Regions from separate parts of the Trichococcus flocculiformis genome, predicted to be linked through region 1. Evidence: predicted binding sites of a transcription regulator. Region 1 holds the regulator's gene; each other region holds the start of a gene.
The links. Region 1 encodes Rex, which represses fermentation and respiration genes when NADH is low (regulators of the CRP and FNR family bind a similar motif). Its sites were predicted from a motif close to TTGTGAANTANTTCACAA; they were not measured.
Positions count from the first base shown of each region.

Region 2: the regulator Rex is predicted to act here: its motif matches at 2,291-2,308, upstream of lpdA (dihydrolipoyl dehydrogenase).
Region 3: the regulator Rex is predicted to act here: its motif matches at 2,246-2,263, upstream of ACKPCD_RS03550 (nitronate monooxygenase).

Region 1 covers NZ_OY759718.1:850,803-860,928, reverse strand. The annotation lists gene ACKPCD_RS04415 (PTS fructose transporter subunit IIABC) at 1-662, opposite strand, end outside; gene pfkB (1-phosphofructokinase) at 681-1,595, opposite strand; gene ACKPCD_RS04405 (DeoR/GlpR family DNA-binding transcription regulator) at 1,595-2,344, opposite strand; gene groL (chaperonin GroEL) at 2,987-4,600, opposite strand; gene groES (co-chaperone GroES) at 4,629-4,913, opposite strand; gene ACKPCD_RS04390 (CPBP family intramembrane glutamic endopeptidase) at 5,274-5,783, shown strand; gene ACKPCD_RS04385 (DUF4305 domain-containing protein) at 5,825-6,031, shown strand; gene ACKPCD_RS04380 (redox-sensing transcriptional repressor Rex) at 6,439-7,071, opposite strand; gene ACKPCD_RS04375 (ABC-F family ATP-binding cassette domain-containing protein) at 7,421-9,376, shown strand; gene ACKPCD_RS04370 (HAD family hydrolase) at 9,477-10,126, shown strand, end outside.
Region 2 covers NZ_OY759718.1:3,001,148-3,011,273, forward strand. The annotation lists gene ACKPCD_RS14250 (thiamine pyrophosphate-dependent dehydrogenase E1 component subunit alpha) at 1-628, opposite strand, end outside; gene lpdA (dihydrolipoyl dehydrogenase) at 801-2,138, opposite strand; gene ACKPCD_RS14260 (dicarboxylate/amino acid:cation symporter) at 2,775-4,025, shown strand; gene fabV (enoyl-ACP reductase FabV) at 4,243-5,439, shown strand; gene ACKPCD_RS14270 (AIM24 family protein) at 5,694-6,455, shown strand; gene ACKPCD_RS14275 (M20 metallopeptidase family protein) at 7,010-8,182, opposite strand; gene ACKPCD_RS14280 (2-keto-3-deoxygluconate permease) at 8,198-9,160, opposite strand; gene ACKPCD_RS14285 (metal-sulfur cluster assembly factor) at 9,356-9,700, opposite strand; gene ilvD (dihydroxy-acid dehydratase) at 9,717-10,126, opposite strand, start outside.
Region 3 covers NZ_OY759718.1:694,164-704,289, forward strand. The annotation lists gene ACKPCD_RS03530 (OsmC family protein) at 1-90, opposite strand, end outside; gene ACKPCD_RS03535 (hypothetical protein) at 293-640, shown strand; gene ACKPCD_RS03540 (hypothetical protein) at 734-967, opposite strand; gene ACKPCD_RS03545 (LysR substrate-binding domain-containing protein) at 1,111-2,040, opposite strand; gene ACKPCD_RS03550 (nitronate monooxygenase) at 2,462-3,397, shown strand; gene ACKPCD_RS03555 (acyl CoA:acetate/3-ketoacid CoA transferase) at 3,482-5,050, shown strand; gene ACKPCD_RS03560 (L-lactate MFS transporter) at 5,064-6,296, shown strand; gene ACKPCD_RS03565 (plasmid pRiA4b ORF-3 family protein) at 6,592-7,146, opposite strand; gene ACKPCD_RS03570 (thioredoxin family protein) at 7,325-7,663, shown strand; gene ACKPCD_RS03575 (LytS/YhcK type 5TM receptor domain-containing protein) at 7,780-9,528, shown strand; gene ACKPCD_RS03580 (LytTR family transcriptional regulator DNA-binding domain-containing protein) at 9,531-10,126, shown strand, end outside.

The DNA of each region.
Region 1 (10,126 bases):
TTCTTGACGCCGTCTGACCCGTTCGTTTCAACGCGGATATCCACGCCCATTTTTTCAGCCATTTGTTTCAATGAATCTTCAGCCATATAGGTGTGTGCAATCCCGGTAGGACATGCCGTTACCGCAATGACAAAAGGTTTTTTCGTTTCGGTTGCTGCTACTGGGGCTGCTTTTGCAGCTGCTTCAGCTTGCTCTTTGGCTTCACGTGCAGATTCTGCTGCTGCGAATAACCCTTGCACCTCTTCTGGGGTCTGAGCTTTTTTCAATGATGCAGTGAAATCAGGATTGATGAGTAAACGGGATAATGACGCCAAAACTTCCAAGTGAACATTATTTGCGCCTTCCGGAGCCGCGATCATGAAGAACAGATGTGCTGGTTGACCGTCCAACGAAGCATAGTCCACACCGGCTGCACTTTTAGCAAAAACAACAGCTGGTTTCACGACTGCTTTGTTTTTGGCATGCGGCATTGCGATGCCATCGCCCAAACCAGTGGACGTTTGTGATTCACGCTTCATGATGCCCTCTTTGTAAACCGCAACATCATTGATGATGCCGTTAGCGGAAAGACTTGCGATCATTTCATCGATGACACCCTCTTTGGTTGTTCCTTGCAAATCCATAATCATCAATTCTTTTAATAAGATATCATTGATTTTCATATTAATAAGTTCTCCTCCCTATAGCTGACTGATAGTGACTTGTTTGACTAGAGCATCAATTTCTTCACGTTTGGCTAAATCGTCGGCAAAAGCGGTCGCGCTTCCGCAAGCGATGCTGACTTTGAATGCTTCCAACGGGTCGTGTGTCTTCGTGTATGTCCCGACAAATCCAGCGATCATCGAATCTCCGGAGCCGACTGAATTCTTAAGGACTCCCTTTGGTACTGTACCATGGTAAACACCTTCCGGAGTGAAAAGGATTGCTCCTTTAGCGGCCATCGAGATGATCGCGTACTGCGCTCCAGCTTCAAGCAGCTTCTTCCCGTAAGGCAAGATATCCTCATCGGTTTCGAAAGTAGTATCGAACAATTCCGCCAATTCGTGGTGGTTCGGTTTTACCAATAACGGATGGTACGGCAAGGCATTCTTCAATTCCTCTCCGGTCGTATCGATCAGGAACGGGATGCCTTTGTCCGTCAATCTGCGGATGATGGTCTGATAGTAATCGTCAGGCAAGCTTGTAGGTTTGCTTCCCGCTAAGACTACGATGTCGTTTTCCGGATCAAGCGTATCGAATTGTTTCAGGAATTCTTCGGCGATTGCAGGCTCGATATTCGGGCCCGGCCCGTTCATTTCCGTCTCCATTCCTGACTTGATCTTGACATTGATGCGGGTTGCTTCATCCACATGCGTAAAGTGCGTTTTGCTGTTTTCTGCTTCCAGCCAGTCTTCGATGTATTTTCCGGTAAAACCGCCAAGGAATCCCAAAGCGGTGTTTTCCACTTCCAGTTCATTCAGGATGCGGGAAACGTTGATGCCTTTGCCTCCCGGCAGTTTGAAATCCTGTTGGATGCGGTTCACTTCACCCAACTCGATAGCGGGCAAATGGACGATGTAATCGATGGATGGATTTAATGTTACTGTATATATCATTATTCAGCCTCCCAAATAGTTGTACTGTCTTTCAGGTTACGTTTGATTTCCGACGGGACATTGTGGCTGATGATGCCGCAATCCTCAATATCACAGACCTTCACAAAACTGACTTGTTTGAACTTCGAAGCATCCGCTACGACATAGCTTTGTGCGGCATTCTCGATGGCAATGCGTTTGATGGCTGCTTCTTCGGTGTCAGGCGTCGTGAAGCCGTACTGCTTATCGATGCCGTTGATGCCAAGAAAAGCTTTGCTGAAACGGTAATTCCTCATTTGCATTTGGCTGACTGGTCCGATGACTGCTTTTGTCTCCATCTTGATTTTGCCGCCGATAAGGATTGTCTCGAGTTGCAAATCCGCCAATAAGCTAGCATGTGGGACGCCGTTTGTGACGACCAAGATGCTCTTGCCCTTCAAAAAGGGAATCATCTCATAGGTGGTAGATCCGGCATCCAAAAAAACAATGTCTTGGTCGCTTACCAATTGAGCTGCCTTTTCAGCAATCCGTTGTTTATCCTGAACGTTTTTGGATGTTTTATCCTCCATCCTGTCCTCAGCGGAAACGCTATAGTTCCGCTTTGCTCCGCCATGGACACGAACCAAGAAACCAGCCTCTTCAAGAGTGCTTAAATCCCTTCGTATCGTTGATTCAGAACTTCCAGTCTGATCAACAAGCTCCTGTAATTTTACAATGTTGTCTCTGGCTAAAGTGTCTAGAATGATTTTATGCCGCTCTTCTGTAAGCACTTTCTATCACCTCTCGAACAAAAATATACCACCCAAACGGGAATAAAGCAATCATTTTCATCCAAAAACAATAAATTTCATCCACAAGCATCCAATAACATTGACGGGAAGGCTTTTCATAAGATTTATTATTTTTATTTCCGAACCGTATATTGGCGCTTTCCCCAAAAAGAACAAAAATAAAGCTGACCAACAAAATTCTGTTGGTCAGCCTTATTTAGTGGTTGTACAGATTTTCTTGTTCACTTTCGTAAACAATTCGTCCTTTAATAGAAAGATTCTAAATCCTGTTTTAGTTGAACTCTGAATTGCAGAGGGTTCCGCCTAAGTTGATAACCACACACGGACAAAAAACGTCCGCTTTGTGGGTATCCTCTTAGTGCTCACCCTCTAAACGCAATTCATCGTATCCTGTTTTAGTTGAACTCTGAATTGCAGAGGGTTCCGCCTAAGTTGACAACCACACACGGACAAAAAACGTCCGGGTATCTAAATGCGAATCATCACATCCTGTTAGAACGGTTCTGAATCCTAGAGTTCTCCGCCTAAGCTGAAATCACCACCTCGACCAAAACCAGGTCGTGGTGGTGATTTCCTCTTAGTGCTCAAACTCTGAGCTCAGGATTCATCACACACTGTTTTTTACATCATGCCCATGCTTGGGTCCATTGATGGGGGTGTTGCTGGGGCTGGACGGTCGGCTACGATCGCTTCTGTCGATAGGATCAGGGCAGCTACGCTGGCTGCGTTTTGTAAAGCGGAACGTGTCACTTTTGTAGGATCCACGATTCCTGCTTCTATCATGTTCACCCACTCATCGGTTGCGGCGTTATAACCCATACCAACTTCAAGTCCTTTGATCTTATCGGCTACAACAGAGCCTTCTTTACCAGCATTTTCAGCGATTTGTCTCACTGGCTCTTCCAATGAACGCGCTACGATGCGCGCACCTGTTGCTTCGTCGCCGGTCAGTTCCAACGCTTCAACGCGTTTTTGAACGTTGATCAAAGCTGTACCACCACCGGATACGATACCTTCTTCAACAGCGGCGCGGGTTGCATTCAAAGCATCTTCGATACGCAGTTTGCGTTCTTTCAATTCAGTTTCGGTAGCAGCTCCGACTTTGATGACACCGACGCCACCGGATAATTTCGCAAGACGTTCCTGTAATTTCTCACGGTCAAACTCTGAAGTTGTCTCGGCTGATTGCGCACGGATGACCGCAACACGCTGTTCGATGGCTTCTTTTTCGCCGGCTCCTTCAACGATGGTTGTGGAATCTTTGGTTACGACAACTTTACCTGCACGACCCAAATGTTCTACGGTAGTATCCTTCAATTCCAAGCCTAAATCCTCAGCAATAACGGTACCACCTGTCAGGATTGCGATGTCCTGCAGCATTTCTTTACGGCGGTCACCGAAACCAGGTGCTTTGACTGCCGCTACATTGAATGTTCCGCGCAATTTGTTCAATACTAATGTAGGCAACGCTTCGCCGTCAACATCATCAGCAACGATCAACAATGGGCGACCTTGTTGCAGGATCTGTTCCAATAAAGGCAAGATGTCTTGGATATTGGACAATTTACGATCCGTGATCAGGATATAAGGTGCTTCCAATTCTGCTTCCATTTTGTCGTTGTTGGTGACCATGTATTGCGATAGGTAACCGCGGTCGAATTGCATCCCTTCAACAACATCCAACTCGGTTTCGATCCCTTTTGACTCTTCGATCGTGATGACTCCGTCGTTGCCGACTTTCTCCATTGCTTCCGCAATCAATTCGCCGATTTCTTTCGATCCGGACGATACAGCAGCTACCTGTGCGATCGACTCTTTTGAATTTACGGTTTGGGAAATTTCTGCCAAGCCTTTTACGGCTGCTTGAGTAGCCAATTCGATACCGCGACGGATGCCTACCGGATTTGCGCCTGCTGTAACGTTCTTCAAACCTTCACGAACGATCGCTTGTGTCAAAACAGTGGCAGTCGTTGTACCGTCACCAGCAATGTCGTTTGTTTTGGAAGCAACTTCGGAAACCAATTTCGCTCCCATATTTTCGAAACGGTCTTCCAATTCGATTTCTTTGGCGATTGTCACGCCGTCATTCGTGATCAATGGAGAACCATACGCTTTTTCTAAAACAACGTTGCGGCCTTTAGGTCCTAATGTCACTTTTACGGTATCTGCTAAGATATCCACACCACGAAGCATTGCTGCTCTTGCGTCTTCTGAAAATTTAATGTCTTTTGCCATTTATCGATTCACCTCATGAATTTTATTTTTAGTCCAGAATTGCTACGATGTCGCTTTCTTTGATCACTAAGTATTCTGTGCCTGCATATTTGACTTCTGTGCCTGCATACTTTTCGAAAAGGACAGTATCCCCCGCCTTTACGGTCATTTCGATGGTTACGCCGTTATCCGTCACGCGGCCTGCTCCTACAGCAATAACGGTACCGGTTTGGGATTTTTCTTTAGCGGACGACGGTAAAACGATGCCGCCTACAGATTTTTCCTCTTCTTTGGCAACTTCTACAATAACACGGTTTCCTAATGGTTTTAACAAGATGATCCCTCCAAAAATAAGTTTATTTTAGCACTCATCAACTCAGAGTGCTAAGTTACATTTCTATATTAATCAATCTCCAATTAATTTGCAAGAGGGAAGCCGATTTTTTCTGATTCTATTTTTTTACGCTATTATGCTATACTGTTTATCAAGCGTAAGACGTCAGTTCTCTCAGAAAGGTACTATTATATGAATAAAAAAATACGTTCCAGGTCAACGTTAGCCATACAGATCATTCTCATCTATCTCGCTTCTCAGCTTCTGCCGGTCGTTATACTTTTTTTCATTCCGGAGGCAGATCGTATCGCAGCGGCTATGAATCTCTCGCTATTCTTCGCTTTCCTAGGGACTGTCCTTATGGTAGCATGGAATAGCAGAAAAAAATGGACACCACAAAACAGCCTTACAGAGCAACCAGCCGCCCCAATCGGAAAAACGCTCGCGATCGGAATCTTTGGCTTCTTGGGAGCTATCCTGATTCAGATCGTCGCGATGAACGTGGAGTATCTTTTGTTCAAGATGCCCGTGATTTCCGAAAATACGGAAGTATTGCTGGACTTGACAAACCGCTATCCATTCTTTATTTTTAACATTATCATCTTTGCACCTGTGATGGAGGAATTTGTATTCCGTAAAGCGATTGTCACACATCTGGTTGATGCAATCGGGATCGTCGGCGCAGCCACTATCAGTGCTTTGCTTTTTGCGATTGCGCATAATGATGGGCACTATTTGGTTTATGGCTCTCTGGGACTATGGTTTTCTTTCCTTTATTACAGAACAAGAAACATAGCCACTCCGATGATTGCGCATGCGTTGATGAATGCCGTATCCGCTTTGCCGATTCTCTCCCAACTCATTTCGTAAGGCACGTGAAGTCCGCTATTTAGGAAAAAGAAAGGAATAACATGACTTTAAAAAATCTATTAATTCAAGTAATCATCCGTTTTGTTTTCGCAATCCTTTTCATTTCGCTGGCAGTCGACGCAGTGAATACTGCAGGGTGGGGATTCATGGCCATCATCAGCGTGCTGTTCGCAACAAGTGATGTCGTAAAAGGCGTTCGCATGTTCAACGCCTACCTGAAAATCAAAAACAGCATCGACAAAAACTAGGAAAAGCGGTACAAGCCCGCTCTGCCTCGAAAGAAATTTAGGAAATCTGGCCTCGCAACGTTTCCTACGGTCACCTTGTACTAGGGCTCTAAGGGATGAATCCCTAAGAGTCCCATGCAAATGAGCATCGTAGAGCGCAATTGCTGAGAGACTTCCTGCGTCAGCAGGTTAGTCGAACAGTATCCTTGGCTCGAAGAGACAAGGGGTTCCTGCCTCTCTTTCCGAGAGGCAGGCTTGGACCGCTAGACATCACTTTGGAAACACCAAATAATTTGCTGACCTTTAAATCACCCTTGGTGATGCATTTCTTTGTTCAAAATGTATACCTACTTGCTAATGAAAAAAAGAAGGATGAGGCGGCCTCATCCTTCTTTTTGCGTTTTCTTATCATCAACTGCCGACTTTGCTCAGCCGATATCATTGTCCAAGAAATAAATCAACGTCTGCAATTCATTCGTCAAATCCACATTCTGAACGCGGACATTTTCCGGAACGGAAAGACGGATCGGGGTAAAGTTCATGATGCCGCGAACGCCCGCTTCGGTCAAACGGTTCGTTGCATCCTGCGCAACTTCTTGGGGAACGGTCAGAATGGCTACATCAATCTGTTGGATACGCAACTGCTCCACCATATCCGTCATGGGGTACACCGGTACACCACTGAGGATTTTACCAACAATGCCTTCATTGACATCAAATGCTGCACTGATGCGCACATTGTTGCTTACGTGGAAGTTGTAGTTCAACAAGGCATGACCCAAATTACCCACACCGATCAAAGCAACGTTCGTCAAACGGTCCTGATTCAAGGTTTTGCTGAAGAAATCCAACAAATACTCGACATCATAGCCGTATCCTCTTTTACCCAGTGCGCCAAAATATGAAAAATCCCTACGGATAGTAGCACTATCCACTTTTACTGCTTCACTGAGCTCAGTGGATGAAACACGTTTTTTACCAGCGTTATGCAAAAAGCGCAAATAGCGGTGGTAAATCGGCAACCTCCTTGCCGTAGCTTTTGGAATATCATTCGTCGACATTTTTTCTCCTCTTCTTTCCTCTTTCATTTCGTAACTCATAGTGTTTGTGCGGTTCCGACAAACTTTAAAAAGTATGTTCACATACTTAAGCTTTCATTTCATACTGCCTATTATATCACCTGATTGTGAAAAATCTACTAATTTGTTCGAAATCGGACTTGATTGTGAAGCCTTTTTTGAACAACATGTGAAATACTGTAACAAATGTAAGCGGAGTCGCCAACATTTTTTCACATGTACAAATACGTGAATATAGCAATAACTTTGCTTGTCCCTATCGAATCAATGCATGCTGTGATAAAATGGAAGGGATAAATGCCAGCATTTGCTTAGAAAGAGGACACTACATATGATTTTACTGCAAGGACAAAATTTGGCGCGCCTTTTTGGGGCGAGCGTCTTATTCGACAATATTCAAATTACTGTTCAAGACCATTCGCGTATTGCACTCGTCGGCCGAAACGGAGCCGGCAAATCGACCTTGCTGAAGATTTTGGCAGGCATCGAAGCAACGGATGCCGGCTCTGTTTCAAAGAGCAAGGACGTAACGATCGGCTACCTGGATCAGCATAGCGCGGTCGATTCATCCAACACGATTTGGCAGGAAATGTTGACCATTTTTGCCCCGCTCATCCAATTAAGTAAGGAAGCTGAACAAGCCGCCGTCGCTTTGGGGGATCCGGACTTGCTCGAGGATGAAGAAGCCTACCAAAAAGCTCTGGAACGCTATGACCATCTCCAGCATACTTTGCACGAAAAGAACGCGTACGGCTATGAATCCGAGATCCGTTCGGTGCTTCACGGATTCCAGTTCTACGAAGGAGATTACGATCGTCCGATTTCCCAATTGTCAGGCGGCCAGAAAACCAGGCTTGCCTTGGCCAAAATCTTGCTTGAAAAGAACGACCTGCTCATTTTGGATGAGCCCACCAACCATCTGGACATCGATACGCTGGCTTGGCTGGAAAATTATCTGATCGGTTACAACGGTTCGCTTTTGATCGTTTCCCATGACCGATACTTCCTGGACAAAGTCGCCACGGAGGTGTATGAAATCAGCCGCCACAAGATCCAGCACTACAAAGGCAACTACTCCTATTATCTGACCGAGAAAGCCGCCCGCCTGGAGCAGGAATTGAAGGCTTACGAGAAGCAACAGGATGAAATATCCAAATTGGAGGATTATGTCGCCCGCAATCTGGCGCGCGCTTCCACGACCAAAATGGCGCAAAGCCGCCGCAAACGTCTGGAAAAAATGGAGCGGATGGACAGACCGAAAGGCGATGAGCGTTCCGCTCGCTTCTCTTTCGATATCGCAAAAGAAAGCGGAAATGTCGTCTTGACGCTGGAAAACGGGGCTGTCGGCTATGCCGATAAGATCCTGGCTGATCCGATCAATCTTGACATCCGTAAACAGCAGGCGATCGCGATCGTCGGGCCGAACGGGATCGGCAAGTCCACTTTGCTGAAGTCGATCATTTCCGAGATTCCGCTTTTGAAAGGCAGAGTCCAGCTCGGCGCCAATGTCGATCTCGGTTATTATGACCAAGAATTAGGCAACCTTTCCAAAAACAAGAGCGTTCTCGCCGAAATCTGGGATCTTCATCCCACGCTGAACGAAAAAGATGTGCGCAGTATCCTGGGGAGCTTCCTGTTCTCCGGCGCCGATGTCGAAAAAACGATTCCGGCATTGAGCGGCGGCGAGAAGGCAAGGCTTTCGCTCTGCAAGCTGGCACTGGACCAAAAGAATTTCCTTGTCCTCGATGAACCCACAAACCATTTGGACATCGACAGCAAAGAAGTGCTTGAAAATGCCTTGATCGATTATGACGGCACCCTGCTTTTCGTATCCCACGACCGCTATTTCATCAACCGGATTGCGACAAACATTGTCGAACTTTCCGCTGAGGGCAGTAAATTATACCTCGGGGACTACGATTACTATATTGAAAAGAAACAGCAAGAAGCGGCGTTGGCAGCTTTGCAGCAGGCCGAAAACGCCACGGAAACAAACGCTGCCGTTGAGCCTCTTTCGAAAGCAAAAGGGGATTACGTTTCTTCCAAGGAAAAACTGAAATTGGAAAGAAAACTGGCTCGGCAGGTGGAGGCTTTGGAGGATGAATTGGCGACCGTCGAGGAGGCCATCGCTGCGATCGAGCTGCAATTGACCGAACCGGAAGTCTACGGTGACCATGAAAAAGTCCAACAGTTCAACCAGCAGTTGCTCGCCCTACAGGCACGGCAGGACGAGCTGATGCAGGATTGGGAAGATCAGACAACCGCTCTCGAGGAACTGAATGAATAGTGAAGCCGATAAGCGTTTCCTGTCTTAGTTGAGGAATGCCGGAACTTTTGTTAAGTTGCACTCGAACAAGTACGCATAATAGGAATATGGAGGTACGAATATGTTGGAAGCCGTTTTATTTGATATGGATGGTGTCATCATCGATACGGAACCATTCTTTTTGCGATCAGAAAGTATGCTATTGAAGGAATTCGGAGTGGACACCGAGTTGGAGTATCATTTCCGCTACCAAGGGACCACGCACGAATACATGTGGGAAACAATGAAAAATGAATTCAATCTGGATGCCCCGGTAGGAGAATTGGTGGAACGGGCGAACGTCATCCGCAATCGCCTGATGGATGAAGACGGCCTGCAGCCGATACCGGGTGTGATTCCCTTCATTGCACGTCTGCATGAAGCCGGTGTTCCTTTGGCAATCGCCTCCTCTTCTCCTTTGACGGATATCCATAAGGCTGTAAAAGCATTGGACATCGAAAAATATTTCAGCTATTTTGTTTCGGGGGAAAGCGTTGCGCATTCCAAGCCCGCGCCCGATATCTTCCTGGATGCTGCAAAAAACTTGAATGCCAAACCGGAGAACTGCGTTGTCATTGAGGACTCCAAAAACGGAGTTGCCTCTGCACATGCGGCCGGCTGCAAATGCATCGGTTTCCGCAATCTCGAGTTCCCTCCGCAGGATCTGTCGTTGGCTTCCGTCATCGTCACCGATTTTTCGGATCTCGATGCCGATTACTGCCGAGCGCTGGT
Region 2 (10,126 bases), 940 kb from region 1:
CACGCTCAATCGCTTCACCGACAACATCATATACTGCGACCACATTCTTACCATCTACTCGAACGCCCGGCATATTATAAGCCGCTGCCCGTTCAGCAATCGTTTCTGTCCCGGATGAATACCATTGTGGGGTTGATTCAGCGAAAAAGTTGTTTTCATTGACGAACACAACCGGCAATTTCCAAATACTTGCCATGTTCATTGCCTCATGTGCAACACCTTCGTTGGCTGCGCCATCCCCAAAGAAACAAACAGCAACTTTATCGGTTCCCAAATAGACATTGCGCATGGCTGCTCCTACGGCTAAGCCGAATCCACCGCCAACCATACCATTTGCCCCCAGAATCCCCTTATCCAGATCTGCAATATGCATGGAGCCCCCTTTTCCTTTGCCTAGGCCGGTTGCTTTTCCGAATATTTCCGCCATCATGCCGTTTAAGTCTCCACCCTTAGCAATACAGTGGCCATGTCCTCTGTGCGTGCTTGTAATATAATCTTCATCGCTTAAATGCGCACATACCCCTGTCGCAACGGCTTCTTCCCCCGCATACAAATGAACAAATCCCGGAATTTGACCTTGCGCAAAAAAGCGCCTTGCTTCTTCTTCGAAGTTGCGAATATCTTCCATTTTTTTGAGTATCGTCTTTGATTTTTCTTTCGTTAATCCGGCTACAGTCGTTCCGACAGAAGTTTTAATTTCCAGGTCAATTTTACTTTTTTCTTTGGTGCGTGTAGGTGAAAATACTTGCTCTTGTCTTTTCATTTCTGGATCTTGTACCATAATGATTTCCTCCTATAAATTAAATTAGTAAACTTTGAACTACGTCCCCTGTCAATTCAGATAAGGTTGGATGGGCATAAATCAAGCCCTTCAACTCATTCAACGTGCCTTCCGCCGTTTTGAGCGCGAGAAGAGAATGAATCATCTCCGTGGCATCGCTTCCAACTATAACCACACCAAGAATGTCTTGATACTTTGATTCACTGATTATTTTAATGAATCCGTCTGTTTCTCCCGAGGCGATCGCTCTACCGTTAATTGAGAACGGTAGTTGGTTCACAATTACGTCATACCCTGCCGCTTTGGCTTCCGCAACACTCATCCCGAATGAAGCCACTTCTGGGTCAGTATAGACACAGCGCAGAACCGCTAAAGGATCAACAGGCACTTCCCTTTGCCCTGTGATGGCTCTTACCGCCTTCCTTCCTTCGGCGCTGGCAGCGTGCGCTAATTGATACCCGCCGATGACATCCCCAATTGCATAAATATGCGGCGCACTTGTTTGATAATATTCGTTGACTGCGATGAATTTCTTGTTAGCCGTGAGTTTGAGATTTCCAGCTTCCGCCAATGCAATATTGGCACGGCGCCCCGTCGCTACTAAAAGTTGATCGTACGCATACTTTCCTGTTGTTGTGTGAACATGTCCTTCCGTAACTTCCTGAACATCCGCTTTCACTTCAACGTTAATCTTCATTTTTTTCAGTTTTTTCTTGATGATGTCCCGGGCGTCAGGATCCTCTGTCATCAAAATATCCGGTGCCACTTCGATTATCGTCACATCGGTTCCTAACGGCTTCATCGCAAAAGCCAATTCAACAGCTATCACACCCCCACCGATGATAACCAGCCTTTCGGGTATCTCTTCCATTGAGAAAAATGAATCTGTCGTCAGGTAGTCTACCTTTTCCAACCCTTTAATGGGCGGTATAAACGGCGTGCTTCCAGTGGCTAATATGACATCAGCACCGGTGATTTCTTGATTGTTTAACCGAAACGTCGTGCCACTGATAAATTCCGCTTCCCCCTCCAGATATTGAATATGGTTGCTTTTGAATAGTTGTTGGATGCCACCTTGCAGCTTTGCTACGACACTATTTTTACGCTCCAATAATTTCAAAAAATCGATGGCTTCTACACCAGCCTTAATTCCGAATGCGTTCGCCCTCTCAATCGTTTGTAACCAATGGCTATGTTGCAAATAACTCTTTGAAGGAATGCATCCTACATTTAAACAAGCACCTCCGATCTTATTACGTTCAACCACCGCAACACTTTTACCACGTTGGGCAGCTTCCTCAGCAGCCACATATCCGCCTGGCCCTGAACCAATGATTAGGACGTCATAATTTGTCAAATGTCTCTCCCCTTTCTTTTACATCGTGAAATAACAGACGATATTTTGCAATCTAAAAGAAACGCTACAATCACAGTGTAAGCGTTTCCTAAACTGTAGTCAACCCATTCTCTAGTCAAAATTCGTTTTATCATCATTATCTTAAAAACATATTGTGATATATAATGCAATGTTTTGAAAATTCGGTGTTTAATCCGCTTCAAACATTTCCCAATTTCGTAATTTAATTTAATTTAACATAGCGATACCTAGAGGCCGATTGCTGAATCAAAACAGCTGTCCCAGATATTAAGGCGCAGATGTCCTTGTGTGTACTGAAGCATCAAACCAACAATATCTTCCCGTGCACTTAGCAATGAACACCTAACGCCTTCATCCATAAAGGCTTCATTGATCATGAAAAAGAAAAATCATAGTGATTGTCATCACATTGACCCCCTCTGTCCAATATTTGGATGAAGCTTTTTTTGCTTCAGCGCCGTCCTGCAATAAATTATCCACATGTTCCTTACACAACTTTTCATTATTAATCTTCAGCCGTTCTGAACGAAAATAAGGACATTCCTATCCGTTATGTCATAGCAAAGTTTTTGAAAGCGCTATATATTTAACCCAAACGGTAAAGGAGGAGTCTATATGAAATCTTTAAAGAAAATCAGTATGACCAATCAGATCATGATTGCGATGGTATTAGGTATTGCGGCCGGCTTAATTTTCGGTCCGGCGATTGCGCCAATTGCCGTAATCGGGCAAATCTTCCTGCGGCTGATTCAGATGGCTGTGGTGGTTATGATTATGGGTGCTGTGATTGAAGCGGTCGGAACTCTCGACCCGCAGATATTAGGTAAACTCGGAGGGAAGATGGCTGGCTGGTTTCTCGGCGGGACCGCGATAGCGGCAACCTTAGGATTGGCATTGGGTTATCTGATTCAACCGGGCGCCGGGGTTGATATGCAAATTGACACATCTGCTGAAGTTGCGACAGCGACTGGCAGTGTCACCGACGTTATTCTGGCGTTTTTCCCGTCGAATATTGTTCAGTCCATGAGTACAGGGAACATGATTCAAGTCATTATCTTTGCTTTATTATTCGGCTTATCGATCAGCCTGTTGAGTACGCGTCGGGATTTGACAGCGCTGAAAGCAGCGATTTCACAATTCAATGAGGTCATTCTCCAATTAGTTACTACTGTGATGCACTTGGCGCCTTTAGGAATTTTTGCCTTGCTGGCTAATGTCACCGGCGTAATCGGCCTGACCGTGATTTTACCGCTGGCGAAATTCCTCTTAGCGATGGCGATCGGTTCTGTAATATTCTTAGTGTTATGGATTTTCCTTACCAGTATGATTACCAAAGTGAATCCCGCCCATATTGTTAAGGGCTTGTCGCGCATGACCATTATGGCCTTTACGACGACCTCGTCAGCCATTACGCTTCCGGTTAAGATGGAAGATCAGGAGAATAAACTTGGCGTCAGCCGCCGCATTTCCCAACTGGTCGGTCCCTTGGGCATGGCAATGAACAGTAATGGCTTGTCGCTCTTTCTCGCCATCGCAGCTATCACATTGGCGCAGTTTTACGGCCTGGAGTTCACTTTAGCGAATGCGATCCAAACTGTCACCTTATCAACCTTGGCCACTTTAGGCACCGTAGCGGTTCCCGGCGGCGGGTTGGTGGCCTTGACGATCGTTATCCCGGCACTCGGCCTGCCCCCGGAAAGCATCGGCCTGTTGGCAGGTATCGATTGGTTCTCCGGCATGTTCCGCACAGTACTCAATGTTGATGCCGACGCCACCATTGCGATGATTCTTGCTCACGGAGAAGGCGAATTGGACCACCAAGTCATCAAAGAACTCAATGCGAACCAAGTAACAGATGTTTCCTGAAAAAATTAAAGGCTCATGAGCCACGCAAAAAGCCAAAATGACAAAAGTCGCTTTGGCTTTTTGTGTGTAGCGTATGAATTAGTTAGGAGTTCACATTGCCGATAACCGGAAAATAAGAGTGGCTAACTTATACTCGAAATTTTGGCATATAATTTATTCTTGGGAACATTTTTCTGGTATTATATTCTTATGACATTTTAATGGAGGAAAATCAAACATGTTGGAATTTAAACAAAATATACGGGGTAATGTGGCCCTTGGTGTAAACCCGCTTGGATGCAAGCAGGAAGTATTGAATGAAATCGACTATGTAAAAAACAAAGGAACTTTTGCAGGTCCGAAAAAGGTATTGATCATTGGTGCGTCATCAAGCTACGGTTTAGCCACCCGGATCAGCCTGGCTTTCGGTGCGGGAGCGGATACGATTGGCGTTTCTTTCGAAAAAGGACCGAAAAATGAACGGAACCTCGGCACAGCCGGCTGGTACAACAATATCGCTTTTCGTGAAGCAGCTGAAAAAGAAGGCCTGATCGCCAAAAATTTTGTGCAGGACGCCTTCAGCCACGAAAGCAAGCAAGAAGTCATCGCATACATCAAGAACGAGTTCGGCGGCAAAGTGGACCTGGTCGTTTATAGCCTGGCAAGCGGCAGAAGAACCGATCCCGATACCGGAGAGACGTACACTTCCGCAATCAAAGCCCTTGGGGAGCCAGTGGTTGGCCCTAATATCAATATGCAAAATCAGGATTTCTACATCGAAACGCTGGAACCTGCAACAGAGGAAGAAATCGCCGGTACCGTAAAAGTCATGGGTGGCGAAGACTGGCAGCTATGGATGGAAGCACTGAAGGAAGCAGATGTATTGGCTGAAGGGGTTCTGACGACCAATTATTCTTATTTGGGAACAGAGCTGAACCGTCCTTACTACGGTGGCGGAACCCTTGGTCTTGCCAAAGCAGATTGTGATGAGAAGGCGCAGACCATCAATGCGTTATTAGCTGACATCAACGGCAAAGCCCAGATTGTGGTGGCTACTGCCGTGACCACGAAAGCAAGCTCAGTCATTCCCTTCTTCCCTGTTTATTGCATCGGTCTTTACAAAGTCATGACCGAAAAAGGAACCCACGAAACACCTATCATGCATATCGACCGCATTTATCGCGATATGGTTTATGGTACCAAGGCTGAGTATGATGAAGCTGGCCGCCTGAGACCGGATAGCTGGGAACTTGACATCGACACGCAAGCTAAAACAAAGGCACTGATCCAGCAATTGAACGAAGAAAATTTCAATACCGACATGGCAGCTTACGACCTCCTCTACAAAGAGTTCTCGAACTTGAGCGGCTTTATGGTGGACGGCTATGTCGAGCAAGACGTTACGATCGAAGAATTGAAGGCATTGGAATATTAAATCGTACCGGTGACACCAATCACCTTTTATCCGCAATAATAAATGAAAAGTCTTGGCTCTGAGAGTCAGGACTTTTCTGCTTCTACGGTTGACAACACAAGCGTTTCTCTTCCATCCGGTTGCCGTTTCCATCTAAATATTGGTCGACAATCAAAATAGTGTTATAATGATAGACAATGATACACCAAATTTGAATTAACCTTTATTGACCAGACACAGCTATTGCCTCTGCAAAAGAAAGAAGGAAAATGGATATGTTCAGAATAAAAAATTTCGAAGATAACAATGATGTGAAAATTGTCGAAGAGATGGGCGCATTTAAGGTCGTGGAATACTTGAAAGATTTGAGTGTCGATCACCTGACAGCTCAAGCTGCCTACTATGCTTCTGAAATGAACGTCAGAAGAAGACAGCTGGTCTGCGATGTCAGCCTTTCCGACATCACTGTTCAATCAGGAGCCATGCAGTGGATGGTCGGGAATGTCAGTGCTACAACCGGGCTTAAAGGCGTGGGCGATTTTTTGGGAAAAGCGCTTCGAGGGAAAGTCACGAATGAATCCGCAATTAAGCCTGAATACACCGGAACCGGAAAACTGGTATTGGAACCGACCTATAAGCATATTTTGCTGATTGATGTCGATGACTGGAATGGCTCAATTGTAATCGAAGACGGATTATTTTTGGCTTGCGATTCGGAATTGAACCACAAAGCAGTTATGAAGTCCAACCTCTCTTCTGCTGCGATGGGCGGAGAAGGTCTTTTTAACCTAGGTCTTTCTGGCGGCGGGATTGTCGCACTTGAATCGTACGTACCAAGAGAAGAACTGATAGAAATAGAGTTGGAAAATGATGAATTGAAGATTGATGGGAATATGGCGATCGCTTGGTCCGGCAGCCTTGAATTTACAGTGGAACGATCTGGCAAGACACTTATGGGTTCAGCCGCATCCGGCGAAGGTTTGGTCAATGTCTATCGTGGAACAGGCAAAGTTTTGATGGCGCCCGTTCTCCGGTAAAAAAACATGACCTATCGATCGCTTGTTTCATTTTTGATACCAAGCGATGCCATTCACTTAAGCAAGTTGACAACTGTAAGAAAAGCTGAACGGGTTCGTTCAGCCCTGAAAGAAATTTAGGAAATCTGTCCGCCTGAGCATCGAAGAGCGCAATAGGGCAGATTTATCTAATTTCCGAAGGGCTAACCCGTAAAGCTGGACATCATTTTAGATGCATGAAACATTTTGCGAACTTGTGAAACACCTACGGTGATGCACTTTTGAGTAAAAAAAATTTTATAAATTCCTATCCCATAAAAAAAGCGAGGATGCCTGATGCATTATCGCTTTTTTTTGACTGCGGGGCCAAATTGTTGAATGTTCCTCAGATATTCGACAATTTCGATCCAGCAGGATGTCAAATTGTCGAAAGTTTCTCGGCATTCGACAATATCGGTCCAATCTGGTGTCAAACTGTCGAATCTACCTCACCTATTCGACAGTTTTGGCCACCACGCTGAGCATTATTCCTCCTGCCTCTTATTTGTCACTAGCCTTCAGTTACTGACATTTAGTTAGTCACTGTGCTTTTTTAACCATTCAACGGCCACAGTCGCAAAAGAACCCGCTCCGATCGGAAGAGCCGCTTCATCAAATAACACACCCGGATTATGGTGCGAGAAGTTATTTCCTTCAACTTTACAATTAAGCATGATATAGGTTGTCGGCAAATGCCTGGACACAACAGCCATATCTTCAGAAGCCATGATCCTCAAATCCGGATAGCCTTTAAAGGCAGGATTCCCGGTTTCCAAAATTTCCGCAATTTCTTCGGTCAAGTCAGGATCATTGTATAAAGATGGCACACTCGCAAATATTTCAAAGTCTATTTTTGCCCTTGTCGTTTTCTTTATTCCCGCCAGAATATCCGTTATTCTCCCTTTTACATACTCCCGCACTTCATCATCGTAGGTGCGTAATGTTCCTTGCATCTCTACAACTTCAGGAATGATGTTGCTGTTCGATCCTCCCGAGAACATTCCGAATGTTAAGGTAGCTACAGACAACGGACTCACTTCTCTTGAGATTAGTTCACCAAACTCTTGATAAATGATCACGCCTGCATTGATAGGGTCTATGGAAGTATGTGGATACGCTCCGTGGGCACCCTTTCCCGTAATTGTGATCTTAAAATTGTCACAAGAGGTGCTTGTATGTCCCTTATAATACTCAAAACTTCCGACACCTTGATTTAATCCCGTATGCATAGCAAACGCCACATCCGGCTTGGGATTTTCTAAAATGCCGGCTTCAATCATATCTTTCGCTCCAGCAAATATCTCCTCGCCTGGTTGGAACATAAGCTTGACCCTACCGTGAATGTCCGCTTTATTTTCAAGCAATATTTGTGCAGCAGTCACCAGCATAGCGGTGTGCAAATCATGTCCGCACGTGTGCGCCATATTGTTCGTCGCTTTGTACTCCAGCTCATTCATTTCCTTCATCGGAAGGGCATCCATGTCAGCACGAAGAACAATCGTTTTGCCAGGTTTCTCCCCTTCTATGACGGCACTCAGCCCCATCTTCCCCACTTCTTTGACTTCCAACCCGATCTCTTCCAATCTGTTCCTGACGTAGGCTCTTGTATTGGGCAACTCCATGCCTATTTCTGGGTTTTGGTGAAGTGTCCTTCTGTCCTTTACAAGTTGCTCTTCCAGCGCATAGGCTCTTTCATAGTATTTATTCATGCTTCCTGCCCCTTTCTAATGCTTGACGAGATTCTTTTTCTTTGCAATTTTATTTGCGATCATCGGTGTCAGAACACTTGTGATTACCACTGCCATCGCGATTTGAGATACGACCAAGGGTACAATCGGTTCAAGTTCAGGGTAGGCTTGTGCAATAACACTTGGGGCCGCTAAAGACACGCCGGCTACAGAGGTCAACGCAATCGCGGATAGTCCATTCGCTTTCAACAGCTTCGTTTCCGTAAAATATAAAGTCGGCAAGAGGATGATATAAAATAGGACGCTTAAGATAATCCCCGCCAGCCCAGCTTTTGCCGCCTGAAACAGATTGATGCTGTCTCCTAAAACCCATCCAAAAAAGGGCATGATGATGCCGATAGCCGGCAAGCAAAAATCTCTGAATTCATGATCCAAATTCCCGATGATCATCCCCGCCAACAGAGGAATCACAACTGAGATAATCGGCGTCCAGACTATATCAGTACCGCTTGATAAGGAATAAACCAACAGAGGGACAGCAGGCACACAAAACACACCCGCTAAACCAAATGCCAATGCATCGTCTTTTTCTGACAAGTCTTTAACCAGAGCCATATACAACGCTGGATTTGTACTGGTAAGAACGACAATGATCGCCAAAGACGAAAGTCCGAGAATCGTTCCCCCACCCAAATACTTGATCATCAGGAATCCCAAGACATACGCTATCATAAATTTGATCACCAGTAACATGCCTTGTTTTTTCATTATTTGAGCCAAGCTTTTAACATCCAAACCCATAGCTGAGACAAAACATAAAAATCCTACAATATAGTTGGTTCCCTGAGCGGAGAAAAAAGCTTGGCTAATCGATCCTACATAAAGCCCTTCCGGAAAAGCCGTGTTCAACAGCGCACTTAAAAACATCGGGATCAATAAAGTTCCTCCGGGAACTCTTCTCATAAGTTTTAGCATGACCCTTACTCCTTTGCCTGGCATATTTTTTGCTGTGCTTGAAAGTGTTCACTTTTGTTCCTGGAAATCTGTTCAACTTCATTTGGTTCTGATCGTTGTATATGCTTACTTAAATTGTAGCATATCTCCTTTCATTCCTCATTTTTTCCATGCTTGCGTTCATTCAAAAAAAGGATCGGAACAAAGTGTTTTTGATACACTTTGTTTCGATCCTCTTGCTTATCTGCCTGGATTGATTCCAAGCGAAATGCGGCCGTAGCGGGTGATGCGATCCAGCACCCAGGCCGGACTCCAGACGATTTTGATTTTGACCTCTGTGATGAACCCCAGCGGATCCAGCTGCTCATGGACCCCCTTCAAAATATGCTCCGAGCAAGAACAGCCGGCGCCCGTGAATGTTAGGCGGATGTTGCAAACCCCTTCATCATCTAAATCGATGCCATAAATCAATCCGAGATTGACGATATCAAGACCGATTTCGGTATCCATAACGTTCATCAGTTTTTCTTCCAGTTCTTCCTTATACTGGCTCGCCAGACCCGTATACATGATGCCCTTTTCCACTATTCGGCACCCTCCTTTATTTTTCCTCAAATGGGTTGCGGTTGAAGAAGTCGGTTACGGCACCTTTCGATGCAGAGGATACGATGTGTGCGTATTTGCCCAGGACACCGCGCGACTTCAAAGGCGGCAACACCATTTTTTCGCGTCGTTTAGCCAATTCTTCATCAGATACTTTCATCGTCAACTCACGCGTATCCTGATCGATGATGACCGTATCATCCGTTTCCAATAACGCGATCGGTCCACCGTCTTGTGCCTCCGGTGCGATATGTCCCACCACGAAACCGTGGGAACCGCCGGAAAAACGACCATCGGTAATCAGACATACTTTGATGCCTTTTCCTGAAATGATGCTTGATAAGGAGAGCATTTCCGGCATTCCCGGTCCACCCTTCGGCCCGACAAAGCGGACAACCACCACATCGC
Region 3 (10,126 bases), 160 kb from region 1:
TTCGGGCAGATTGCGGACTTTTACCGTAGTGGTGATGCCATTGTGCGATTGACCAGTGATCCTCAGTTTCGATAATTTTGTTTCTGTCATCTGGATAACCCCGTTTCTGTTTTTTGGTAGCGCTTACTTATTTATTTTATCACAGCAGCTCGGTATAGGCTTACCAGAAGCTCTGATCCGCCCCGGCAGGATATCCAAAATAGCCCGCGAGTGGTATACTATTCCTGAAGAGAAAGTTGCTGACAGGCAAATGTTTGCTCACGTTTATTCATGAAGAAAAGGGGTTTTCTCAATGGAAAAAAAGGATTTGGATCTTATATTGGCTAATTTTGGACCGGAAAAGGAATTCATCGGCGATGGCTATTTCCGTATCCGCGACAAGGGCAATGAGCATTATGAGATCGCTTATCTTGTATCAGCCTGTTGTGGAACAACGAATTACTTCCCGCAGATTACTGTTCATGTCGAAGGCGATAGAGTGGTTCCCGACTCCTTACTGGATCTGGTATCCAATCCGGCAAAAATGCTCAGTTATTCACCTGAGACGAGTGCTGTGATGGAAGAGGAATTGGATAAACTCTGCCAAAAGTTTTTGGATATCAAAGGGTTGAAAACAGCAAACGCCGGAACACCAGACTGATCTCTGGTGTTTTTTATATTAGTTTGAAAAAAGAGCAAGTGAGTGCGGAAATGACGCACTCACTTGCTCTTTTTTTGATTTTTTTCGTTTGGATCAATAAGGCTTTGCTGCTTCGAACGAGCCTTTGATGACACGATTGCAGTCTCCGCATTTCAACCAGTGGCCAAGATCGTTACTTTCCTGATACACGCTTGACGGTTTTTTGCACTGGCAATACAGGATTTCAGTTTCTTGAGGGGGATCTTCGGGAACAATATCCAGAAAGGGCTCTTCGGTCAACCAAGTGGCATCGATAGAATGATCGTTATCTTTTGATAATTTATCCATGATAATCCCTCCTATGGTTAAATATCCGCTCTTGTGCACAACGCATGGAAAATCTTCTGTACTCAATTTGATGATACAACTTCTGCTACCGAAAGCCAAATGATATGGTTCTCAGCGAAAAGGCGCGTTTTTTTAATATTTTTTCAAAGGCTGTCGCTGTAGGCTGTCATTAATTCCTTCGCCATATCGATCATGGCCAAGTCGACTGAGGAAAGAGTCTTTTCTTTGCTGTAGGCAATGAAGTAGCGGGTGCGGACGATGCTGGTTTCGATATAGAAAATATTGTAACTGTCCATTAATTCGCTGTTGTTAAGCGCACTTTTGGGCAGAAAAGTCAGTCCCATGCCTTTTCGGGCAAGGGCCGCCGCCGTAGAGATATTCTGGGTCTCCATAATGATATCAGCTTTTATATCGAGATGCTTCAGGAATTCGTTGGCTTGTTTGCGGATACCGGATTGGGAGGTAGTCAACACATACGTTTCGTTCTTCAACAAGTTCAAAGGATAAGGGAATTTTGTGATTTCCTTCAATTCGGACTGGTAAAGAGGGCTTGTGTCCGGAACGATGACGCACCACTTATCTTCGGCGAGCATCGTGTAGGAAAGTTGTTCATTATGGATCGGCATCATGCCCAGGTACAAATCGACTTTATTTTCCAGCAGATCCATTTCCGTTGTTTTGGCGTCCTGTTCCATGATTTTCAAGACGATGCCGGGATATTTTTCATGGAACTTCGGCAGAATCAAAGGGAGCAGAAAAGAACCCATGATCGGATGGACGCCGATACGAATTCGGCCGTATTTCAGCTTAGTGATCATGGTCAATTCGTTTACCATATCTTCATATTGGTTCTGCATTTTTTTCATGTGCGTCAAAAACCTTTCACCGGCATAGGTCAATTCCATAGGCGTCCGGTTGCGCTCAACCAATTTGGTTTGGAGTTCATCTTCCAGTTTCGTGATGGTTTTGCTGAGGTAAGGTTGGGAAATATATAGAGACTTTGCCGCCTGAGTGAAGGTGCCTTCACTGACGATGGCATCCAGGTAGGCGATGATGGTGGTCTGTTGCAGCATTCTTAGTCATCCTTTCAATCGTGCTGTTCTACTGTTGGTTATACTGGGAAATGTTTAAGAATTGCAAGCGTTATTGTACCTCATTTTTTAATTGTGAAAGATAAAATAATCACAATTATAACAGAAGAGTTATGAAGATGATATCTATTCAGAACAAAAAAGATATGGACGAAGAATGACCCATTAAAATAGAGGTGTATTATATTTGTTCATAAACTCACTAATAACGAGCTTTACATCCCAAATCTAATTATTTCATATAACCAAATGGTTATGATAAACCGGTGAAGATTACTATTTCACAATAGTTCAGATAAATTCTATAATGCAATCATAAAGAGAAAAGGTGAGCAAATGCAACGACGATTTCATTCGTCTGTGAAGGCTCATCACTCACAATTCAAGGAAGAAGGAAAAATAGATGACAACAATATGCGAAATGCTGGGAATAGAATATCCAATTTTTCAAGGAGCAATGGCCCGGATTGCAACAGCTGAGATCGCTTCTGCCGTTTCGAATGCAGGCGGGCTCGGTATCATCGGTTCAGGCGGGATGACAGCAGATCAATTGCGTGCAGAAATTCAAAAATGCAAAAGCATGACGGATAAACCATTTGCGGTAAATTTGATGTTGATGATGCACAATTGTCCGGAATTGGTGGATGTCGTGATTGAAGAAGGTATAACAGTCGTTACAACTGGAGCAGGCACACCCAAGCCATTCATGCCGAAATTCAAAGAGGCAGGGATCAAAGTGATTCCAGTAGTAGCATCCGTGAAACATGCGCAAAAAATGGAAGCTTTAGGTGCAGATGCAATCGTAGCTGAGGGAACGGAAGCGGGTGGACATGTCGGCGAAACGACAACCATGTGTTTAGTGCCGCAAGTAGTCAGCGCAGTCAACATCCCTGTATTGGGAGCCGGCGGAGTCGGTGACGGCCGCGGAGTCGTTGCGATGTACGCGATGGGGGCGCAAGGAATCCAAGTCGGAACCCTCTTCTTGTCTGCTGAAGAATGCCCGGTTCCGACAACATTCAAACAAGCGGTACTGGATGCTGATGATACAGCGACAATCGTTACAGGCCGCCGCAACGGGGCACCTGTCCGTTCCATCAAAAATAAGATGCTTACGAAATTCCAGGAACTGGAAAACAACAATGCATCCCGTGATGAATTGGAAGAGTTGGCGTTGGGTTCGTTGAGCAAAGCCGTGTATGAAGGCGATGTCGAGAACGGATCGGTCATGGCCGGCCAAATCACCGGTATGGTCCGCGATATCCGTCCTGCTAAAGAAATCATCGAAACGTTGTTCAAAGATGCCGAAGCAATCGCTAGCTCATTGAAAATTGCTTATTAATCAAAACTGAAAAAGCTCAGAGTAAGACTGAGCTTTTTTCTTACAAATGAATGTGAATGAACGAGCAAACAGGAGGGTACACTTATGACAAAAGTAATCACAGCTGCGGAAGCGGCAAAATTGATCAAAGACAACAGCACAGTGGCATTGACGGGATTCGGGTTGGCCTGTGTGAACGAAGAAATGGCCATTTCCATCGAAGATCGCTTTAAAGCGGAAGGCCATCCGAACAATCTGACAGTCATCCACGCGAGCGCTGTAGGGGATCGCCGCACGAAAGGGATGAGCCATTTGGCGCACGAAGGTCTGATCAAACGTTGGATCGGCGGTATCGTCAGTGCTTCTCCGCAAATCAGCGATCTGATCGTCGAAAACAAATGCGAAGCCTACAACCTTCCGCAAGGGGTCATCACCCAACTGTACCGTGAAATCGCCGCAAAACGCCCGGGCTTGTTCACTAAAGTCGGCATGCGCACATTCGTTGATCCGCGTCTGGAAGGCGGCAAGCTTTCCCCGTGCACGACCGAAGACATCGTCAAAGTCGTTGAAATCGAAAACGAAGAATGGCTGTTCTACCCTACATTCCCGATTAATGTCGGTCTGATCCGCGGAACGGTAGCCGATGAAAAAGGCAACTTGACGCTTGAAAAAGAAGGCTTGCACATGGAAGTCCTTCCGGTAGCTCAAGCAGTCAAAAACTCAGGCGGGATCGTGATCGCTCAGGTGGAAACGTTGGCGGCTGCAGGCACGCTGCATCCTAAAGACGTGAAAGTACCGGGCATCATGGTCGACTACATTGTCGTGGCACAGCCAGGCAATCAATTCCAAACAGAGAACACTGAGTACAATCCAGCTTTCTCCGGAGACACAAAAGTACCATTGGATGCTGTAACGGCACTTCCGTTGGATGCCCGTAAAGTTATCGCCCGCCGTGCAGCGATGGAGTTGGTTCCTTCAGCTGTACTGAACCTTGGCGTAGGGATCCCTGTCAACGTAGCGACTGTCGGTGCCGAAGAAGGCATCAGTGATCAATTGGTATTGACTACCGAAGCAGGGTCGATCGGCGGCGTTCCGGCAGGATTGAGAGATTTCGGACACGCCTTCAACAGTGAAGCGATCATGGATCACCATGCGCAATTCGACTTCTACGATGGCGGCGGCTTGGACTTATCCGTGTTGGGACTGGCTCAAACCGATGCTTGCGGAAACGTGAATGTATCCAAGTTCGGCAACCGTGTCGCAGGTTGCGGCGGATTCATCAATATTTCCCAAGCTGCCAAAAAATTGGTGTTCGCAGGGACCTTCACTGCCGGCGGTTTGCAGCAGGAAGTCAAAGATGGCCGTTTGACGATCATCCAAGAAGGCAAAGCGAAGAAATTCGTAGCCGAAGTTGAACAAGTGACCTTCAGTGGGGAATACGCGTCCGAAGTGGAACAGGAAGTATTGTATGTGACCGAACGTGCGGTATTCGACCTTGAAAAAGGCAAATTGCGCTTGATCGAAATCGCGCCTGGAGTCGATCTGGAAAAAGATATTTTGGGGCAAATGGGCTTCAAACCGGTGATTGCCGATGATTTGAAAGTAATGAATGAAGGTATGTTCCGCGAAAATTGGGGAGAACTAAAAAACATCGTCATGGCGAATGGAAAATAAGGGAGTGTTGTTTATGAAAAAGGAAATTAATCGTTGGGCTGTCTTGGTCAGCTCGATGGGTATCTTGATGTGTACGGGTGCAGTTTATGCTTTCAGCGTGTTGGCAGGACCGTTGTCTGCCGCAAGAGGTTGGACAATGGCTGAGGTCATGGTAGCCTTCGCAATCAACGCGGCTTTAGGGCCGATTCCGATGATTTTGGGCGGCTTCTTGACCGACAAAGGTTGGTCGAAATGGAGCACGATGGCCGGAGCGGTATTGTTCGGAGTCGGTTTTGCTTTGGCGGGTACAGCTACGACTTTGACGGAATTATACGTGTATTATGGTTTGATGGCCGGTTTCGGACAAGGATTCGCTTATTCAGGCTGCCTAAGCAACACAATTCGTTTCTTCCCGGATAAAAAAGGTTTGGCTTCCGGATTGATCACAGCAGGTATGGGCGGAGCGGCCATCATTGCAGCTCCGATCGCGAACCAATTGATCCAAAGTATTGGCGTTGCTGACACTTTTGTGCGGATGGGTATCGCCTATGCAATCATCAGCTTCACTTGCAGCCTCTTCATCAAGGTTGCACCGAAAGATTACATGCCAAAAAATATGAACGCAGCGGCTACTGCAGCCGCGAATAAAGCGGTCGTAAATAAGAACTGGAAAGAAATGCTGCAGGATCCAAAATTCTATATGATCATCCTGATGTTCGCTATGGGTGCTTTCTCAGGCTTGATGATCGCTTCAAACGCTTCACCGATCGGACAATCGATGTTCGGCCTATCCGCAGCAGCGGCAGCCGTATATGTCAGTGTGTATTCTCTCAGCAATACAATGGGTCGCGTTATCTGGGGCGCTGTTTCCGATAAATTGGGTCAGCCAACGACTATCAGCATCATGTATAGTGTCATCATTCTTACTTTCTTGATCCTTATTTTCGTCAAATCGATGTTCGGCTTTACGATAGGGATCGTTGGTTTGGGCCTATGCTTCGGCGGTGTGATGGGCGTATTCCCATCATTGGTCATGGATAACTTCGGACCGAAATTCCAAGGCGTCAACTACGGTATCGTGTTCATCGGTTACTCGACAGCCGCTTTTGTTGCACCTAAAGTAACAGCGGGAATCGCTGCTGCGAACAACGGTGACTTCACTAAAGCTTTTTATGTCGCTATCGTGGTTGCGGTTGCAGGTTTGATCCTGGATCTTGTCTACAAGAAAAAAACAGCAACGAAAGCAATCACAGAAACAGCTCAATAAACAAAAACACCTTCTCGAACGCGAGAAGGTGTTTTTATTGAAATGATTTGTCTGATAACCGGGAGTTATCCGACATTGCGTGAGAATGTTCCACAGAAGTTGTCGGATTCTTCCGGGTTATCCGACAACTAGGCAGTCCCCGGTGTTGATTATGTCGGATTCTTCCGAGTTATCGGACAACCCGACAGCCCTCGGGAAGGATTATGTCGAATAATTACGGATTATCCAACAAATAGAGACTGGTCACGCGGTTGATTTTGATTACTTGCAGATATTTCCTTTTGCAACAATGCCTTCAAATATGGCCGCCGTCGTCTTCCCATTCATCTTCGTCATCATCCAGAGCTACCCATTCATCTTCATCGAGCCCCGGCAGGCCTTCGCCAAGGCCGCTGACGTTCAGATAGGCCAATTCTTCATTGATCGCTTTCGCGATTTCCCCGGAATCTTTGTATGCGAGGTCGAGTGTGCCGTCCGTGATGTCCAGGCGGGTATGGTCTTCCTCAGGCGCCAGATTCTCGGCGCGCACGCAACGGGGATAGAGCACGTCATCCTTCGCCTCGAAGGCTTTTTGCAGGACGATTTCATGTTCCCAGTTCTCTTCCATGTTGTACGTGTAAATGATTTTATCGTCTTTTCCTTGGATGTGGTCCCGCAGACGATCGGCTTCTGCCAATGTATCCTTATGCGGCTGGGCAAACCGGAAAGTGTGCGGGTGGAGATCGGACCAATTGAATGCACTTTGGAGAATGAAATGCAGATCGGAGAAAGTGGTGTCGTCATCCAATTGTATATCCCGCCAGACTGGTATGCCGACATCCAAAAGCGTAATTCTTAGTTCGAACATCATCTGAAAAACCACCTTTTTTATTTTCAGTATAGCGTTTTCATGACCCGAGTTCAAATAGGAGGTGATGCGCGAACCACAAAGAGAACTTAGCACCGTAGCGCTGGCCGATCCGCAAAACGGACTTATTCCGATTCACGTGCTATAATGGCGAAAAATGAAAGAGGAAGAAGGTCAAATTGTGTTTTATCCAAATAATTTCCAACAAGCAACATCAATAGAAGAAATCCGTCGTTTTATCGCAGAGAATAAGCTGGCATTCGTATACATTTCCCGGACGAACTGTGGCGTCTGCCATGCGGTTCGGCCGCAAGTGCAGGAGATGCTGGAGGAATTCCCCGCAATCAAAGCAATCCAGGCGAATGCCGATGACATCCCGGAAGTTGCGGGTGAATTCACCGTCTTCACCGTTCCGGCCTTGTTGCTTTTCGTTGAAGGCAAGGAAATGATCCGCGAAGCCCGCTTCGTGGTGATGGATGAGCTGCATCACCAATTCCAGCGGATCACGGATAACTTCTGATAGCTTGATAAAGGAACGATAGCCTGAAGTGCAAAGCTTGGGCTATCGTTTTTTCTGCACAAATTAGATGTTTCTGGTGTAAACTGAAGATAATCATTTTCGGGAAAGGAGCGGCCATGTTTAATTTATTCATTTTGATATTGGAGCGGGTCGGGCTGATCATCATATTGGCCTACCTTTTGATGAATACACACTATTTCAGGGACAAATTGGGCGAACGTCAACGCTTGAGCACCAAAGTGGCGCTGATTGTCGTATTCGGAATATTCGCGGTCATCTCGAACTATACAGGCGTTGAGATCAGTCAGGACCGCATCGTATCCGACCAGGTGCTGATGAAACTTTCGGAGGGAGCGTCCTTGGCGAACACGCGGGTGCTCACGATTGGCGTCGCCGGTCTGATCGGCGGGCCGTTGGTCGGCACATCCGTCGGCATCATCTCGGGCGTCATCCGTTTCTTCCAAGGTGGGGAAGAGGCCTATATTTATGTGATTTCTTCCATCTTGATCGGGCTCATTGCCGGTCTGTACGGCGCCAAAACGATGCGCAAAAATGCCTATCCGACAATAAAGGAAGGTTTTATGATTGGAGCCGTGACGGAAGGAGTCCAGATGCTCAGCATCCTGGTGTTGAGCCGCAATCTTCAGGCTGCCTGGGATCTGGTGACGTTCATTGCGTTTCCGATGATCCTCGTCAACAGCATGGGGACCGGCATTTTCCTTTCCATCATCGGCTCCACGCTGCGCCAAGTCGAACAGACGAAAGCGGTGCAGACGCATGATGTGCTCCAATTGGCGAACCGAACGATGCCTTATTTCCGTTCCGGCATGAACGAAGCTTCTTGCACGGAAGCGGCCAAAATCATCCAACAATTGATGAAAGTATCCGCTGTCAGCATCACGAATACCGAACGGATTTTGGCCTATGTCGGTGCGGCCAGCGATCACCACATCGCCTCGAACGAAATATTGACCGAATTATCAAAAGAAGTGCTGCGGACAGGTGAAATCAGGGAAGTCCATTCCCATGACGAAATCGGCTGCAACCATCCGGGCTGTCCCTTGCAAGCGGCGCTCGTCATCCCGCTGAAAGCGCAAGGGAAAACGATCGGCACTTTGAAGCTGTATTTCACGGATTCGGCCAAACTGACTTTTGTCGAAAGGCAGTTGGCGGAAGGACTCGGCAACATCTTCTCCAGCCAGATCGAATTGGGAGAAATCGAACTCCAGAGCAAACTGTTGCAGGATGCCGAAATCAAGTCCTTGCAGGCGCAAGTGAATCCACATTTCTTTTTCAATGCCATCAATACGGTCTCTGCTTTGATCCGGGTGGACAGCGAAAAGGCGCGGAAGCTGCTGATCCAACTCAGCAACTTTTTCCGTGCCAATCTGCAAGGCGCCCGCACCAACCTGATTCCGTTGATGAAGGAACTGACGCAAGTGGAAGCCTACCGCTCGTTGGAGCAGGCCCGTTTTCCTGATCGCTACCAAGTCGACATTGCCGTTGAGGAAGGCATGGAAGAAGTGCTGCTGCCGCCGTTCCTGATTCAGATTCTGCTGGAAAATGCATTCAAACATGCTTTCGGCAGCCGGAAAACCGACAATCGGGTGTGGATCGACGTGAGAAGCAGTCCCGATGGCGTGTTCATTTCCGTCCGGGACAACGGCGAAGGCATCGATACAAAGCGCTTGGAGAAACTGGGCAAAGAAGCCGTGCCGTCGCTGGAAGGCACAGGATCGGCATTGGATAATCTGAATAAACGGTTGACTAGTCTGTTCGGCGAATCGGCCAAATTGCATTTTGTATCTTCACCAACAGGAACGACCGTGCATTGCACGGTACCTTATCAAGAAAGGCAGGGATGAGTATGCGGGTATTGATTGTGGATGACGAACCATTGGCAAGGGATGAATTGGCTTACCTGCTGGGGAAATGCGAAGGCGTGAGCGCCATCACCCAAGCGGATTCGATCGAAGAAGCGCTCGGGACGATGCTGGAGGACCCGGTGGACCTGATTTTCTTGGATATTCACCTGACGAATGAGAGTGGCCTCTCACTGGCTGCTAAGATCAACAAACTGAAGAAGCCGCCGATGATCATTTTTGCCACGGCGTATGACGACTATGCCGTCAAAGCGTTTGAGCTGAATGCGACCGATTATGTCCTGAAGCCTTTTGAGCTGGACCGGATCCAGCAAGCGGTCAAAAAAGCCTACGGACAGTACCACAAGCAACAGATCGAAGAGCCGGAAACACCGAAGCAGAAGGATACTGGATTGCAGGTGCTGCCTATCCAGATGGACGAGCGGATCTATATACTGCAGGTCCCGGAAATCATTGCGATCGGAATCGAGAACGGCGAAACGACCATCTACACGAAAAATATGGAGTACATCATCCACGAACCGCTCAGTGCGCTCCAGAAAAAGATCAGCGGACAGTCGTTCCTGAGGGTTCACCGGGC